3 regions of the Kitasatospora sp. NPDC001660 genome follow, and region 3 is predicted to be linked to each of the others. Evidence: predicted binding sites of a transcription regulator. Region 3 holds the regulator's gene; each other region holds the start of a gene.
The links. The regulator HrcA, encoded in region 3, represses chaperone genes, less so after heat shock. The targets are predictions, from matches to a motif close to TTNGCACTCNGNNNNNCNGAGTGCNAA.
Positions count from the first base shown of each region.

Region 1 (5,423 bases), on a different contig from region 3:
GCGGTCCTGCGGCACGTCGACGGCCTCGCCGGGCACGCCGCCGACCCGGACGCCGTCCGGCTCGCCGCCTGGTTCCACGACGCCGTCTACCGGCCCGACCGCTCCGAGAACGAGGAGCGCAGCGCCGCCCTCGCCGTCCGGGCCCTCACCGCCGCCGGCCTGCCCGCCGAGCGGATCGCCGAGGTCGAACGCCTCGTCCTGCTCACCGTCACCCACGACCCCGCCCCGGGCGACCGCGACGGCGAGGTGCTGTGCGACGCGGACCTCGCCGTGCTCGGCGGCGCCCCGGAGGCGTACGCCGCCTACGCGGCCGCCGTCCGCGGGGAGTACGCCTTCGTGCCCGAGCCGGACTTCCGGGCGGGCCGGGCGGCGGTCCTGCGCCAACTCCTCGCCCTGCCCGCGCTCTACCGCACCCCGGCCGCCCACGAGCGCTTCACGGCGTCCGCCCGCGCCAACCTGGCGGCCGAACTCGCCGCGCTCTAGACCAACTTCCCCACCGGCGCGACGACGACGCCCCGCTTGCCGCACACCCAGTGCGGGTCCGGCCCCAACTCCGGCTCCACCCCGAGCGCGTGCGGGTCGCCGTCGGCCGCGCAGTCGGTGCACAGCGGCCAGCGCCCGTACGCCTCCAGCAGCGCGTCCTGGACGTCCTGGGCGACCAGCCCGAGCACGTACTCGGTGCCGTCCGGCCACTGCTCCAGCCACCACCGGCGGTGCGTGACGGCCTGCTCCACGAGCGAGACGACGGCGGCGTCCGCCACGTCCCGGGCGGTGAGGTCGGCCAGGATCAGCGCACGGGCGTTGTGCAGGGCGGTCTCTATGTCAGCCATCCGGCAATCCTCCCAAAGAACGCCGCGTGGGCGGCCCCCCCGAAGGGGACCGCCCACGCGATCAGGAATCCGATCCGGTCGAACGACCAGGATCAGAAGTCCATGTCACCGCCCGGCATGCCGCCGGCCGGCGCAGCGGCCTTCTCCGGCTTGTCGGCGATGACGGCCTCGGTGGTGAGGAACAGGGCCGCGATGGAGGCCGCGTTCTGCAGCGCCGAGCGGGTGACCTTGGCCGGGTCGATGATGCCCACGGCGATCAGGTCGACGTACTCGTTGGTGGCGGCGTTCAGGCCGTGACCGGCGGGGAGGTTGCGCACCTTCTCCACCACGACGCCGCCCTCGAGGCCGGCGTTGGTCGCGATCTGCTTGATCGGGGCCTCCAGCGCCACGCGGACGATGTTGGCACCGGTGGCCTCGTCGCCCTCCAGCTCCAGCTTGTCGAAGGCGACACCGGCCTGCAGCAGGGCGACGCCACCACCGGCGACGATGCCCTCCTCGACGGCGGCCTTGGCGTTGCGGACGGCGTCCTCGATGCGGTGCTTGCGCTCCTTGAGCTCCACCTCGGTGGCCGCGCCGGCCTTGATGACGGCCACGCCGCCGGCCAGCTTGGCGAGGCGCTCCTGGAGCTTCTCGCGGTCGTAGTCCGAGTCGCTGTTCTCGATCTCGGCGCGGATCTGGTTCACGCGGCCCGCGACCATCTCGCTGTCACCGGCACCGTCGACGATCGTGGTCTCGTCCTTGGTGATGACGACCTTGCGGGCGCCACCCAGGAGGTCCAGACCGGCGTTCTCCAGCTTCAGGCCGACCTCCTCGGAGATCACGGTGCCGCCGGTGAGGGTGGCGATGTCCTGGAGCATGGCCTTGCGGCGGTCGCCGAAGCCCGGGGCCTTGACGGCGACGGACTTGAAGACGCCCTTGATCTTGTTGACGATCAGGGTCGACAGGGCCTCGCCCTCGACGTCCTCGGCGATGATGACGAGCGGCTTGCCGCTCTGCATGACCTTCTCCAGCAGCGGGAGCAGGTCCTTGATCGAGCCGATCTTGGAGTTGGCGATGAGGATGTACGGGTCCTCGAAGGTCGCCTCCATGCGCTCCAGGTCGGTGGCGAAGTAGGCGGAGATGTAGCCCTTGTCGAAGCGCATGCCCTCGGTGAGCTCGAGCTCCAGGCCGAAGGTGTTGCTCTCCTCGACGGTGATGACGCCTTCCTTGCCGACCTTGTCCATGGCCTCGGCGATCAGCTCGCCGATCTGGGTGTCGGCGGCGGAGATGGAGGCGGTGGAGGCGATCTGCTCCTTGGTCTCCACGTCGGTGGCCTGGGCCAGCAGCTGGTCCGAGACGGCGGCGACGGCCTTCTCGATGCCGCGCTTCAGGGCCATCGGGTTGGCGCCGGCGGCGACGTTGCGCAGACCCTCGCGCACCAGGGCCTGGGCGAGCACGGTGGCGGTGGTGGTGCCGTCGCCCGCGACGTCGTCCGTCTTCTTGGCGACCTCCTTGACGAGCTCCGCACCGATCTTCTCGTACGGGTCCTCGAGCTCGATCTCCTTGGCGATGGAGACACCGTCGTTGGTGATGGTGGGGGCGCCCCACTTCTTCTCCAGCACGACGTTGCGACCCTTGGGGCCGAGCGTGACCTTCACTGCGTCGGCGAGCTGGTTCATGCCACGCTCAAGGCCGCGGCGAGCTTCCTCATCAAAGGCGATGATCTTGGCCATCTGAAGTGGTCCTCCGGGACACGGTCGACTGCTCGGACCAAGGGGTGCCCGCGACGGACGGCCAAGGTGTGCGGGGGTCCATTCCCCTACCGCTCCCAGGGCCTCACCGACCCGGTCCGCTTGTCACTCTCAAGCTGTGAGTGCTAACGCCAATGATTAGCACTCCGGGTGGTCGAGTGCAAGCCCAACCGCCAAGCCGGGAACCGATCCGGGAACGCCGACGGGCCCGTACGACGCGTGTCGCACGGGCCCGTCGAGAAGCGAGTGGTCACCAGCCGTGGGCCGCGCCGAGCTCCTGGAGCCGAAGGGGGTCAGACCGCGCGGACCATGTCCGCCTGCGGGCCCTTCTGTCCCTGGGAGATCTCGAACTCGACCCGCTGGCCCTCCTCGAGGGTGCGGTAGCCGTCCATCTGGATCGCGCTGTAGTGGACGAAGACGTCCGCACCACCGTCGACCGCGATGAAGCCGTAGCCCTTCTCCGCGTTGAACCACTTGACGGTGCCCTGAGCCATTCCGAACTCCCCTAGTGCTGTGCTGGCCCTTCACGGTCCCGCAGGTCGCGGGCCCGGGTTGGTTTGAAGGCCGGCCCGGGGAACCCCCCCTGGGCGCGGCCGTGCACGCCGCAATCCACCACCCCGAACGGCATCCGGTGAGCGGGTGATTGCGTCGACCGCGGCTGAATGTATCCGGATCGACGCCCTCTGCAACAGGGCCCTCCACGGTGAATTCCAGGGCCGCGCCAAGGGACAGGACGGGCCGAACCGGAAGGAACTCGGCATTTCACGCCGGACATAGCGGACGAATTACCCAAATCCCCTGGAGAATTCTGACATCCGCCTGACATGTTTCCCGGGACCCGGACCCGGCCGGTCGGGGCGGCGGACGGCGGGGCGGCGGCTCTCGCGGGGAGGGCGAGGGGGAGCCCTGTTCCCGGCCGACCGACACTCTACTCCCACTCGACCGGGAAATATTCCCGCCGAAATACGAGCGGCCGTCCGCGCGTACGGAATGCGGAATTCCGTACGCACGGACGGCCGGTCGGAGCGGGGCGCGGCTCAGCAGCCGCCGGCCACCGCCGGAATGATCGAGACGCTGGCGCCGTCCTTGATCTCGGTCGCCAGGCCCTCCGCGAAGCGCACGTCGTCGTCGTTCACGTAGACGTTGACGAAGCGGCGCAGCTTGCCGGTGTCGTCCAGGATGCGGGCCGAGATGCCCACGTGGCTCTTCTCCAGGTCGGCGATGACGTCGCCCAGGGTGCCGCCGTCGGCGGTCACCTCGGCGGCTCCGCCGGTGTAGGTGCGCAGGATGGTGGGGATGCGGACGGTGGCGCTCATGGCGTGGCTCTCCTACTGGGTGGGGGGGTCAGGCGGACGCGAGACCGGCGCTGCGGAAGGACTCCAGCGTCGGGCGGATGACCGCGGTCATCCCGGCATCGGCGACGGCGTCCAGGGTCTTGAGGCCGTCGCCGGTGTTGATCGCGACGGTCTCCTTGGCCGGATCCAGCTGCCCGGTCTCGACCAGCTTCTTCAACACGCCGACGGTCACCCCGCCCGCGGTCTCGGCGAAGATGCCCTCGGTGCGGGCCAGCAGCCGGATCGCGGCCACCACCTCGGCGTCGGTGACGTCCTCGACCGCACCGCCCGTGCGCCGCGCGATGTCCAGCACGTACGGGCCGTCCGCCGGGTTGCCGATCGCCAGCGACTTGGCGATGGTGTCCGGCTTCACCGGCTTGATCACGTCCCGCCCCGCCTTGAACGCCGCCGAGACCGGCGAGCAGCCCTCGGCCTGGGCGCCGAAGATCCTGTACGGCCGGTCCTCGACCAGCCCGAGCCCGATCAGCTCCTGCAGCCCCTTGTCGATCTTCGTGAGCTGCGAGCCCGAGGCGATCGGGATGACGATCTGCTCCGGCAGCCGCCAGCCGAGCTGCTCGCAGATCTCGTACGCGAGCGTCTTGGAGCCCTCGCCGTAGTACGGACGGAGGTTGACGTTGACGAAGCCCCAGCCCTCGCCGGCCGGGTCGCCGATCAGCTCGGAGCAGAAGCGGTTCACGTCGTCGTAGTTGCCCTCGATGCCGACCAGCTCGCCGCCGTACACCCCGGCCATGACGACCTTGCCCTGCTCCAGGTCGTGCGGGATGAAGACGCACGAGCGCAACCCGGCCCGGGCCGCCGCCGCGCCCACCGCACCGGCCAGGTTGCCGGTCGACGAGCAGGACAGCGTCGTGTAGCCGAAGGCCCGCGCGGCCTCGATGGCACAGGCCACCACGCGGTCCTTGAACGAGTGCGTCGGATTCCCCGAGTCGTCCTTCACGTGCAACTTCGCCGTGAAGCCCAACTCCCGCCCCAGGTTGTCCGCCGTGACCAGCGGGGTCCACCCCGGGTTCAGATTGGGCTTCGACGCGACATCGGCCGGCACCGGCAGCAGCGGCGCGTAACGCCAGATCGACGCGGGCCCCGCCTCGATGCGCTTGCGCAGTTCCTCGGCGCCCTCGCCGCCGAACTCGTACGCGATCTCCAGGGGCCCGAAGCACTCCAGGCAGGCGAAGCTCGGACCGAGCGGGAAGCGGGTCCCGCACTCCCGACAGGACAGCGCGGTGGCGGGGCCGAGATCCACGGACACGGGTGCGGCGCCGAATGCGGATGTCGCAGTGATAGCCATGATGGCGGAGGCCTCTCTCCTCATCTTCCCCGTGGCACGGTCGCGCCACGGGCCGGAATTGGCACCTGTCCCGCCGGGGCCTGGTGGCCGGCCGCGCGAGAAGGTTGCCGGGACGTCAACGGGCCGTTCCCTCAGTCCCTCTGGATGAGCTTGTGAAGTTGTCGTCAGCGGCGACCCCGGCGTGCGAAGGTCCGACCGCTGTACGAAGACTGTATCCGAAGGC
Region 1 covers NZ_JBSFGU010000029.1:74,186-79,608, reverse strand. Annotated here, with positions in the region: gene ACWCXH_RS27020 (HD domain-containing protein) at 1-483, shown strand, start outside; gene ACWCXH_RS27015 (hypothetical protein) at 480-830, opposite strand; gene groL (chaperonin GroEL) at 923-2,542, opposite strand; gene ACWCXH_RS27005 (cold-shock protein) at 2,854-3,054, opposite strand; gene ACWCXH_RS27000 (MoaD/ThiS family protein) at 3,598-3,876, opposite strand; gene thrC (threonine synthase) at 3,905-5,200, opposite strand; SAM riboswitch class I at 5,218-5,351, opposite strand.
Region 1: a site for HrcA is predicted at 2,699-2,725, ahead of groL (chaperonin GroEL). Genes of this name have one in related genera too.

Region 2 (5,423 bases), on a different contig from region 3:
GCACCGTACCGGTGTTCAGCGACGTGAAGACGAGCGACAAGGTCGTCTTCATCACCATCGACGACGGCGCCGAGAAGGACCCGAAGTTCGTCGAGATGCTGACCGACCTCAAGGTGCCGATCTCGATGTTCCTGACCAAGGACATCGTCAAGAACGACTACGGCTACTTCAAGCCGCTCCAGGCGCTCGGCAACCACATCCAGAACCACACCGTCACCCACCCGGTGATGAGCAAGATCACGCCGGACAAGCAGAAGTCCGAGGTCTGCGACGACCAGGCCGCGCTCACCCAGCAGTACGGCACCGCGCCGCTGCTGTTCCGCCCGCCGTTCGGGGACGGTGCCAACACCCCGACGCTCAACAACTCGGTGCAGCAGTGCGGTCCGCGCGCGATCGTGCTGTGGCGCGAGTCGATGCAGATCCACGACATGCAGTACCAGGCGGGGGACAAGAAGCTGCAGCCGGGCGACATCATCCTGGCCCACTTCCGCGGCCCGAAGGAGCTCAAGGGCGCGACGATGACCCAGATGTTCGGCGAGCTGCTGGCCCGGATCCAGGAGCAGGGATTCTCGGTGGCCCGGCTGGAGGACTACATCCAGGCCCCCGCCTCGTAGGCGCCGCGCAGGGCTCAGACCGGCCGGCCGAGCATCATGAGCGGCCCGTGGTCGGTGCGGCTGAGGATCACCGTGACGGTGTTCGGCCCGGAGGGCTTGAGCTGGCGGCGCAGCTCCTCCGGGGTGATCGCCATCCCGCGCTTCTTGATCACCACCGTGCCGACGCCGCGCTCGCGCAGCAGGGCCTTCAGCTTCTTGATGTGGAAGGGCATGACGTCGGTCAGCTCGAAGGCGTGCGCGTACGGCGTCGGGACCAGCTCGTCCGAGGTCAGGTAGGCGATCTTCGGGTCGATCAGCCGCCCGCCCACCTGCTGGGCCACCTCGGCCACCAGGTGGGCGCGGATCACGGCGCCGTCCGGCTCGTACAGGTAGCGGCCGACCGGTCCGGCCGCGGGGTCGGGCAGGTCGCCGCCGGTGAGGCTCGCGCCGTGCGGCAGGAGGGTCGCGCGGTGCGGGTGGGCCGCCTTGGTGCCGAACCAGAGCACCGCCTCCTTCACGTCCCCGTGGTCGGAGACCCACTCGGCCTCGGCGTCCTCGGGGACGGCCTCGTGCGGGATGCCCGGCGCCACCTTCAGCGCGCCGATCGGGGTCCGGCGGCCGGCCTCGATCGCCCAGGAGAGCGGCGGGGCGTACGCCTCCGGGTCGAACACCCGGCCGCGCGCCGTCCGGCGCGCCGGGTCGGTGAACACCGCGTCGTAGCCGGTGACGTCCACCTCGGCGACGTCCGCGCAGCACACCTCGACCAGGTCGGCGAGGCCCAGCGCGGCGGCGTTGGCGGCGGTGGCCGCGCAGGCGGCCGGGTCCCGGTCAACGGCCAGCACCTCGATCCCGGCCCGGGCCAGCGCCAGGACGTCCCCGCCGATCCCGCAGCACAGGTCGGCCAGCCGGCGCACCCCGAGCTCGGCGAAGCGCCGCGCGCGCCACTCGGCGACGCTGCGCCGGGTGGACTGCTCGACGCCGTTGGGCGTGAAGTACATCAGGTCGGCGTCCGTCCCGAACTTCGCGCGGGCGCGCTGGCGCAGCCGCGCCTGCCCGAACGCCGCCGACACGAGGTCGGCCGGGTGCTCGCGGCGCAGCCGGGTGGCCAGCGCGAGCTCCTCCTCGGGCGTGAACTCGCGCAGTGCGGCGAGCAGGTCCTGCCCCTCGGGGGTCAGCAGCGGCTGGAGGTTCTCGGTGTCCACGGGGCCATTCTCGCCGGTCGGAGCGTGCGGTGACCGGTCCGCCCGGCCGCACGCGGGTTCGGCCGCGCGTCCGCGGGCCGGGACGGCCGGGCGCGCCGTTGGCACTCTGGTTGACTGAGTGCTAACACGGGCCTATGGTCGTCCTTGGCACTCTCCACCAGGGGAGTGCTAATGCGATCACGCATGTCTGACCCCCGCGACGGCAGGCACGCAGGTTCGCCCCTACCCGTTAGAAAACCCCGTAATCTCCGAAGGGGAGCTCGGACGTGACCACCAGCAGCAAGGTTGCCATCAAGCCGCTCGAGGACCGCATCGTGGTCCAGCCGCTCGACGCCGAGACCACCACGGCCTCCGGCCTGGTTATCCCGGACACCGCCAAGGAGAAGCCCCAGGAGGGCGTCGTCCTGGCCGTCGGCCCGGGCCGCTTCGAGGACGGCCAGCGTCTGCCGCTCGACGTCGCCGTCGGTGACATCGTCCTGTACTCGAAGTACGGCGGCACCGAGGTGAAGTACCAGGGCGAGGAGTACCTGGTGCTCTCCGCCCGCGACGTTCTCGCGATCATCGAGAAGTAAAGACGTCCCGACCCGCCCCGGATCCGTGTCCTTTGCGACAGTGGCCCGGGGCGTGGTCGTTGGTTCACGCAGTTCGGCGGCCGGTGGGCCGGCCGCAGCCCCGAGGGAATAGGGAACATGGCGAAGATCCTGCAGTTCGACGAGGACGCCCGCCGCTCGCTGGAGCGCGGTGTCAACAAGCTGGCCGACACCGTCAAGGTGACCATCGGCCCCAAGGGCCGCAACGTCGTGATCGACAAGAAGTTCGGCGCCCCGACCATCACCAACGACGGTGTCACCATCGCCCGTGAGGTCGAGCTGGACGACCCGTACGAGAACCTTGGCGCGCAGCTCGTCAAGGAGGTCGCCACCAAGACCAACGACGTCGCGGGTGACGGCACCACCACCGCCACCGTGCTGGCCCAGGCCCTGGTCAACGAGGGTCTGCGCAACGTCGCCGCCGGCGCCGGCCCGGCCGCCCTGAAGAAGGGCATCGACAAGGCCGTCGCCGCCGTGTCCGAGCACCTGCTGTCGGTGGCCCGCGAGATCGAGGGCAAGGACGACGTCGCCGCCGTCGCGTCCCTCTCCGCCCAGGACGTCCAGGTCGGCGAGCTGATCGCCGAGGCGATCGACAAGGTCGGCAAGGACGGTGTCATCACCGTCGAGGAGTCGAACACCTTCGGCGTGGAGCTCGAGTTCACCGAGGGCATGCAGTTCGACAAGGGCTACCTGTCGCCGTACTTCGTCACCGACGCGGAGCGGCAGGAGGCGGTCCTGGAGGACCCGTACATCCTGATCCACCAGGGCAAGATCTCCTCGATCCAGGAGCTCCTCCCGCTGCTGGAGAAGATCCTGCAGGGCGGTGCCTCCAAGCCGCTGCTGATCATCGCCGAGGACGTCGACGGCGAGGCGCTGTCCACCCTCGTGCTGAACAAGATCCGCGGCATCTTCAACGCCGTCGCCGTCAAGGCCCCGGGCTTCGGCGACCGCCGCAAGGCGATCCTCGGTGACCTGGCCACCCTGACCGGCGGCACCGTGATCTCCGAGGAGGTCGGCCTCAAGCTCGACCAGGCCGGCCTGGACGTGCTGGGCACCGCCCGCCGCGTGACCATCACCAAGGACGAGACCACCATCGTCGAGGGTGCCGGCGACGCCGAGGCCGTGGCCGGCCGCGTCGCCCAGATCAAGGGCGAGATCGCGGGCACCGACTCCGACTGGGACCGCGAGAAGCTGCAGGAGCGCCTGGCCAAGCTGGCCGGCGGCGTCTGCGTCATCAAGGTCGGTGCCGCCACCGAGGTGGAGCTGAAGGAGCGCAAGCACCGCCTCGAGGACGCCATCTCCGCGACCCGCGCCGCGGTCGAGGAGGGCATCGTCGCCGGTGGTGGCGCCTCCCTGGTGCACGCCGCCAAGGTGCTGAACGACGGCCTGGGCCTGTCGGGCGACGAGGCCACCGGTGTCGCCGTGGTCCGCAAGGCGCTGCACGAGCCGCTGCGCTGGATCGCCCAGAACGCCGGCCTGGAGGGCTACGTCATCACCTCCAAGGTCGCCGAGCTGGAGGCCGGCCAGGGCTACAACGCGGCCACCGGCGAGTACGGCGACCTGGTGAAGGCCGGCGTCATCGACCCGGTCAAGGTCACCCGCTCCGCCCTGGAGAACGCCGCCTCGATCGCCTCCCTGCTGCTCACCACCGAGACCCTCGTGGTGGAGAAGAAGGAGGAGGCCGCCGACAACGGTCACGGCCACTCGCACGGCCACGGCCACTCGCACTGAGGCCCTGAAGTAGACCGGAGGCCCGGTCCCGCTCCCGTCCCGGGGGCAGGGCCGGGCCTCCGGCGTTCGGGGCCCGGGATCCGCTTGAAGACTCAACTATCAGCGTAATTTTGCGCATGGCAAAGATTGCCTTATAACTGAGGCATGATCGAGGCCCGCCACCTGCGCGTCCTGCGTGCCGTCGCCCGCACCGGCTCCTTCTCCGCCGCCGCCCGCGAGCTGGGCTGCACGCAGCCCGCCATCAGCCAGCAGATGAAGGCCCTGGAGAAGTCCGTGGACACCCCGCTGGTGGTCCGCTCGGGCCGGGGCATGCAGCTGAGCGAGGCCGGACGGGTGCTCCTCAAGCATGCCACCGGGATCCTGGCCGGGCTGTCGGCGGCCGAGGAGGAGGTCGCGGCGATCGCCGGGCTGCGGGCCGGGCGGGTGCGGCTGGTGTCCTTCCCGACCGCGAGTTCCACCCTGGTGCCGCCCGCCGTCGCCCGCCTGCGGGACAGCCATCCGGGGGTGCGCGTGTCGCTGGTCGAGGCGGAGCCGCCGGAGTCGCTGGCGATGCTGCGCGGCGGCGAGTGCGAGATCGCGCTGGCCTTCCGCTACCCGCAGTCCGCGGGCGCCGCCGCACTCCCGACGCCCGCGCACGGCACGCCGCGCGAGGCGCGGGCCGAGGCGAACCTGGAGGCGCAGCAGCTGAGCGCCGGCACCGACTGGTCCGATCTGGTGGTCACGCCCCTGCTGGACGACCCGCTGGTCGGTCTCCTGCCCGCCGCGCACCCGCTGGCGGGGCGTGGCGGCGCGGTGGGCCTGGCCGAGCTGGCGGGGGAGCAGTGGATCGCCGGCTGCCCGCAGTGCCGCGGGCACCTGGTGGAGCTGTGTGCGGGGGCGGGTTTCGAGCCCCGGATCGACTTCGCGACGGACGACTACCCGGCGGTGGTCGGCCTGGTGGCGGCCGGGCTGGGGGTGGCGGTGCTGCCGCGGCTGGCGCTGGAGTCGGTGCGTCCTGACGGGGTGTCGACGGTGCCGGTGCGGACGGCCTCGGGGGCGCCGGCGGTGCGGCAGGTGGTCGCGCTGACCCTGCCGGATCTGGCCGAGGTGCCGGCCGTGGCGCTGATGCTGGAGCGGCTCGCGGGGGCCGCCGGGGCCCGCTGACACCGGACTGCCCGGGCGGGTGGGGCGGCAGCTGGGGAGCGGATACGACGTCGCTGGGGCTTTCGGCGCCGCGAAGAAACGTTTCTTCACAGCGTGGCGCGGGCGTGGGGCTAGCGCTGAGCGACCGTCGGGGCGACCAGTGGGACCTCGACCAGGCGGTGCCG
Region 2 covers NZ_JBSFGU010000013.1:88,293-93,715, reverse strand. Annotated here, with positions in the region: gene ACWCXH_RS16710 (polysaccharide deacetylase family protein) at 1-614, shown strand, start outside; gene ACWCXH_RS16705 (THUMP-like domain-containing protein) at 629-1,795, opposite strand; gene groES (co-chaperone GroES) at 2,062-2,367, shown strand; gene groL (chaperonin GroEL) at 2,485-4,116, shown strand; gene ACWCXH_RS16690 (LysR family transcriptional regulator) at 4,261-5,259, shown strand; gene ACWCXH_RS16685 (WhiB family transcriptional regulator) at 5,370-5,423, opposite strand, start outside.
Region 2: a site for HrcA is predicted at 1,894-1,920, ahead of groES (co-chaperone GroES). Genes of this name have one in related genera too.

Region 3 (5,423 bases):
CCCTGCTGGCCCGGCGCGAACTGGCCGGACGGGCGCTCCTCGCCGCGCAGCACCGCGAGCCGGCGCAGCAGCTCCTCCTGCTCGGCGTCGAGCTTGGTGGGCGTCTGCACCTCGACGTGCACTATCAGGTCGCCCCGGCCGCCCCCGCGCAGGTGGGTGATGCCTCGGCCGTGCAGCGGGATCGACTGGCCGGACTGGGTGCCGGGCCGGATGTCGACCTCCTCCAGCCCGTCCAGGGTCTGCAGCGGCACCTGGGTGCCGAGCGCGGCGGCCGTCATCGGGATGGTGACGGTGCAGTGCAGGTCGTCCCCGCGCCGCTGGAAGACGCTGTGCGTGGTCTCGGCGATCTCGACGTACAGGTCGCCGGCCGGGCCTCCGCCGGGGCCGACCTCGCCCTCGCCGGCCAGCTGGATCCGGGTGCCGTTGTCGACACCGGCCGGGATCTTGACGGTCAGGGTGCGGCGGGCACGGACCCGGCCGTCGCCGGCGCACTCCGGGCACGGGGTCGGCACGACGGTGCCGAAGCCCTGGCACTGCGGGCAGGGGCGGGAGGTCATGACCTGGCCCAGGAAGGACCGGGTGACCTGGGAGACCTCGCCCTTGCCGCGGCACATGTCACAGGTCTGCGCGGAGGTGCCGGGCGCGGCGCCCTCCCCGCTGCAGGTGGTGCAGGTGACCGCCGTGTCGACCTGGAGTTCCTTGGTGGTGCCGAACGCGGCCTCCTCCAGGCTGATCTCCAGCCGGATCATGGCGTCCTGGCCGCGGCGGGTGCGCGAGCGCGGGCCGCGCTGGCCGGCCGCGGCGCCGAAGAAGGCGTCCATGATGTCGGAGAAGCCGAAACCGGCCGCGCCGGCGCCGAAGCCGCCCGCGCCACCGCCGCCGCCCGGGGAGAGCGGGTCGCCGCCGAGGTCGTACACCTGTCGCTTCTGCGGGTCGGAGAGCACCTCGTAGGCGGCGTTGATCTCCTTGAACCGCTCCTGCGTCTTCGGGTCCGGGTTGACGTCCGGGTGCAGTTCGCGTGCCAGGCGCCGGAACGCCTTCTTGATCTCGTCCTGCCCCGCATCCCGTCGGACGCCGAGTACCGCGTAGTAGTCCGTGGCCACCTAATGCTCCGCTTGTTCCGCCTGTAGTAGTGCTGCGACTGGACGCCACCGTCGGATGTCCAACGGCGGCTGCCTTGCTAGGACTCGGCCAGGATCTGCCCCACGTACCGCGCCACCGCTCGCACCGCCCCCATTGTGCCCGGGTAGTCCATCCGGGTCGGACCGATCACACCCAGTTTGGCCACGCTCTCGTCGCCCGAACCGTAGCCGACCGACACCACCGAGGTGGAATTCAGCCCCTCGTAGGCGATTTCCCGGCCGATCCGGACCGTCATCGCCGCGTCCGTGGTCTCACCCAGGAGGCGGAGCAGGACGACCTGTTCCTCCAGCGCCTCCAGCACCGGCTGGATGGTGAGCGGGAAGTCGTGGCCGAAGCGGGTCAGGTTGGCCGTGCCGGCCAGCATGATCCGCTCCTCGTTCTGCTCGGCGAGCGTGTCGAACAGCGTCGCGAGGACCGTGCTGACGGTCGCCCGGTCGACCTGTTCGAACATCGCGGGCAGCTCCTCCAGCGCCGCCGGTACGTCCGGCAGGCGCTGGCCGACCGCCCGCGTGTTGATCCGGGCCCGCAGGTCCGACAGGACGGTCTCGCCGACGGTGCCCGGGCAGTCCACCGTCCGCTGCTCGACCCGGCCGGTGTTGGTGATCAGGACCAGCATCACCTTGGTCGGGGCGAGCGCGACCAGTTCGATGTGCCGCACGGTCGAACGGCTCAGCAAGGGGTACTGCACCACGGCGACCTGCCGGGTGAGCTGGGCGAGCAGCCGCACGGTGCGCATGACGACGTCGTCCAGGTCGACCGCGCCCTCCAGGAAGTGCCGGATCGCGCGACGCTCGGGCGCGCTCATCGGCTTGACCTCGGCGAGCCTGTCGACGAACAGGCGGTACCCCTTGTCGGTGGGGATGCGCCCGGCGCTGGTGTGCGGCTGGTGGATGTACCCGTCCTCCTCCAGCGCCGCCATGTCGTTGCGGACGGTGGCCGGGGACACCCCGAGGTTGTGCCGCTCCACCAGGGCCTTCGAGCCGACCGGCTCCTCGGTGCCCACGTAGTCCTGGACGATCGCACGGAGCACGGCGAGCTTGCGGTCGTCCAGCTGGCGGACCTCACCGGCCATGGGGCACGTACCTCCGTCTTCGCACGTTGTCCGTTGTGACGCATCGCGATGTTGCAGGCCCTGGAAGGCCCCGGCTTTGGCACTCTGAACGCACGAGTGCCAGAACCGTACCTGCCAGTGTACGGCCCGGGTCCGACGGCAGGAACGGCACGGCGGGAGTGATCCTGCCCGCAGTTCCCGGCGCGGGGGTGGTGCCCCGCGGCCGTCCGGGTGGCAGCATCGATAGCGGACGGCGAACGGAGGAGCAAGCGATGTCGAGCTCGGCCCAGCACACCCGATTCGCGCCCGATCGCGGCCTGACCGGCCGGATGGTCGGGACCATGTTCGTGATCGGGCTCTTGTACGTCGGTTTCACCGGCCTGCTGATCGTGCTGCTGCGCGGGGCCTGGCCGCTGATCGTCCTGATCTCGGGCGGGCTGTTCGTGGCCCAGTTCTGGTTCAGCGACAAGATCACCGAGCGGGCGATGGGCGCCCGCCAGGTGTCCCCCGAGGAGTACCCGCAGCTGCACGGCACCATCGACCGGCTCTGCGCCCTCGCCGACATGCCCAAGCCCCGGGTGGCGGTCGCCGACAACGACATGCCGAACGCCTTCGCCACCGGCCGCAACCCGCAGAACGCCGTGGTGTGCGTCACCACCGGACTGCTGCGCCGGCTGGAGCCCGAGGAGCTGGAGGGCGTCCTCGCGCACGAGCTCTCGCACGTCGCCCACCGGGACGTCGCCGTGATGACGATCGCCGGGTTCCTCGGCGTCCTCGCCGGGGCGATGACCCGGATCGCCGTGTACGGCGGGTTCATGGGCGGCGGCGGGCGCAACAACAACGACCAGAACGCGGCCATCGCCGCGCTGGTCATCCCGCTGGTGTCGATCGTCGTCTACGCGATCAGCTTCCTGCTCACCCGGCTGCTGTCCCGCTACCGGGAGCTCGCCGCCGACCGCGCCGCCGCCCAGCTCACCGGCCGGCCCAGCGCGCTCGCCTCGGCGCTCACCAAGGTCACCGGGCAGATCGCCGCGATCCCCACGCAGGACCTGCGCAAGGCGCAGCCCTACAACGCCTTCTACTTCGCCCCGGCGCTGAGCGCCAAGGAGACCGCCTCCCAGCTGCTCTCCACCCACCCGACGCTGGAGAAGCGGCTGGAGCAGCTGGCGAAGATCTCCGCCCAGCTCGGCCGCTGAGCCGCTTCGGCCGCTGACCCCCTTCGCGAGAGGACTGCTGTGGGATTCCTGGACGCCCTGTTCGGCCGCACCAAGCCCGTCAAGCCCGACCTCGACCAGCTGTTCGGCATCCCGTCGGCCGCGCTCACCCTGGAGGCCGGCGCCGGGTTCACGCCCACCGGGCTCGGCTCGGTGTGCTTCGCGGCCGTCGAGGGCGGCGCGTTCGTCCAGGTCGAACAGCAGGTGCGGGCGCTGCTGGACGCCGACACCGAGCGCGGCGGCGTCCCGGTGGAGGCGTCCAAGGACGGCTACGGCTACTCGTGGCTGCTCGCCCGGCACACCCCCGAGGAGCTGCCGGAGCTGGTGAACGACCTGCACGCGGTCAACAGCGAGCTGGAGGCGAACGGCTTCGGGCCGCAGTTGCTCTGCTCTCTGGTCGGCTTCCGGAACGGGGAGGGCCAGTCCCTGGCGCTGGTCTACCTCTACAAGCGCGGCACCTTCTACCCGTTCGCGCCGATGCCCGGCGGCGGGGAGCGGCGCAACAGCCCGCTGGAGCTGCAGATCAACGCGATGCTGGGGAACGACCTGCGGCTGGAGAAGGACCTGAGCCGCTGGTTCCCGGTGTGGGGCGCGCCCGGCCTCTGACGAGCCGTCGTCGCCACTTACCTATAGTCACCTGCATGCGCAGCCGCCAGTACGGACCCGACCTGACCCCGCCGTGGAAGTGGAAGAGGCAACAGCCCGCCCCGGAGGTGCCCGCCGAGCGGGACCTGGTGGTCGAGGAGGCGGCGACCGGCTTCTGCGGGGCGGTGGTGCGCTGCGAGAAGACGGCGGAGGGGTTCACCGTCACCCTGGAGGACCGTTTCGGCAAGCACCGGGTGTTCCCGATGGTGCCGCGCGGCTTCCTGCTGGAGGGCAGGGCCGTCACGCTGGTCCGCCCGGCCGGCCCGGCGCCGGCCAGGGCGCCCGGCCGCACCGCCTCCGGCTCCGTCGCCGTCCCCGGCGCCCGCGCGCGGGTGGCCCGCGAGTCGCGGATCTACGTCGAGGGCCGGCACGACGCCGAACTGGTCGAGCGGGTCTGGGGCGACGACCTGCGGATCGAGGGCGTCGTCGTCGAGTACCTGGAGGGCGTGGACGACCTCCCCGCGATCGTCGCCGACTTCGCCCCCGGCCCCGGCCGCCGCCTCGGCGTCCTGGTCGACCACCTGCTCCCCGGCACCAAGGAGCACCGCATCGCCGCCCGGGTCACCGGCGAGAGCGTCCTGGTCGTCGGCCACCCCTACATCGACATCTGGCAGGCCGTGAAGCCGTCGTCCGTCGGCATCCCGGCATGGCCGGCCGTCCCCCGCGGCGAGGTGTGGAAGGAGGGAGTCTGCCGCCGCCTCGGCTGGCCTGTCGACACCCCCGCCGCCTGGAAGCACATCCTCTCGAAGGTCGGCTCCTACAAGGACCTGGAGCCTGAACTCCTCGGCCGCGTCGAGGAGTTGATCGACTTCGTGACCGTCCCCGGTCAGGCGTAGGCCCTCCCTCCGACGGCCGGCACCGCGTCGACGAACCTCAGTCCACCAGGTCACGCACGACCGCGTCCGCCAGGAGGCGGCCCTGGAGGGTCAGGGTCGCGCGGCCGTTCTCGTAGGACTCGGGGGCGAGGAGGCCGCTCGCGAGGGCTTCGGCGGCGGCCTTGCGGGCGGTGTCGGTGAGGAGGGTGAGCGGGATGCCCCCGACGAGGCGGAGTTCGAGGAGGATGCGCTCGACGCGGCGGTCCTCGTCCGTCAGGACCTCGCGGGCCAGGGCGGGGGTGCGGCCCTCGGCGAGGGCCTGGGCGTAGGCGGCGGGGTGCTTGGCGTTCCACCAGCGGACGCCGCCGACGTGGCTGTGCGCGCCGGGGCCGGCGCCCCACCAGTCGGCGCCGGTCCAGTACAGCTCGTTGTGGCGGCAGCGGCCCTCGGGGGTGGTCGCCCAGTTGGAGACCTCGTACCAGTGGTAGCCCGCGGCGGCGAGCGCCTCCTCGGCGATCAGGTAGCGGTCGGCGTGGACGTCGTCGTCGATCATCG
Region 3 covers NZ_JBSFGU010000014.1:170,139-175,561, forward strand. Annotated here, with positions in the region: gene dnaJ (molecular chaperone DnaJ) at 1-1,103, opposite strand, end outside; gene hrcA (heat-inducible transcriptional repressor HrcA) at 1,181-2,215, opposite strand; gene htpX (zinc metalloprotease HtpX) at 2,467-3,390, shown strand; gene pspAB (PspA-associated protein PspAB) at 3,430-4,014, shown strand; gene ACWCXH_RS18130 (DUF3097 domain-containing protein) at 4,050-4,889, shown strand; gene hemW (radical SAM family heme chaperone HemW) at 4,927-5,423, opposite strand, start outside.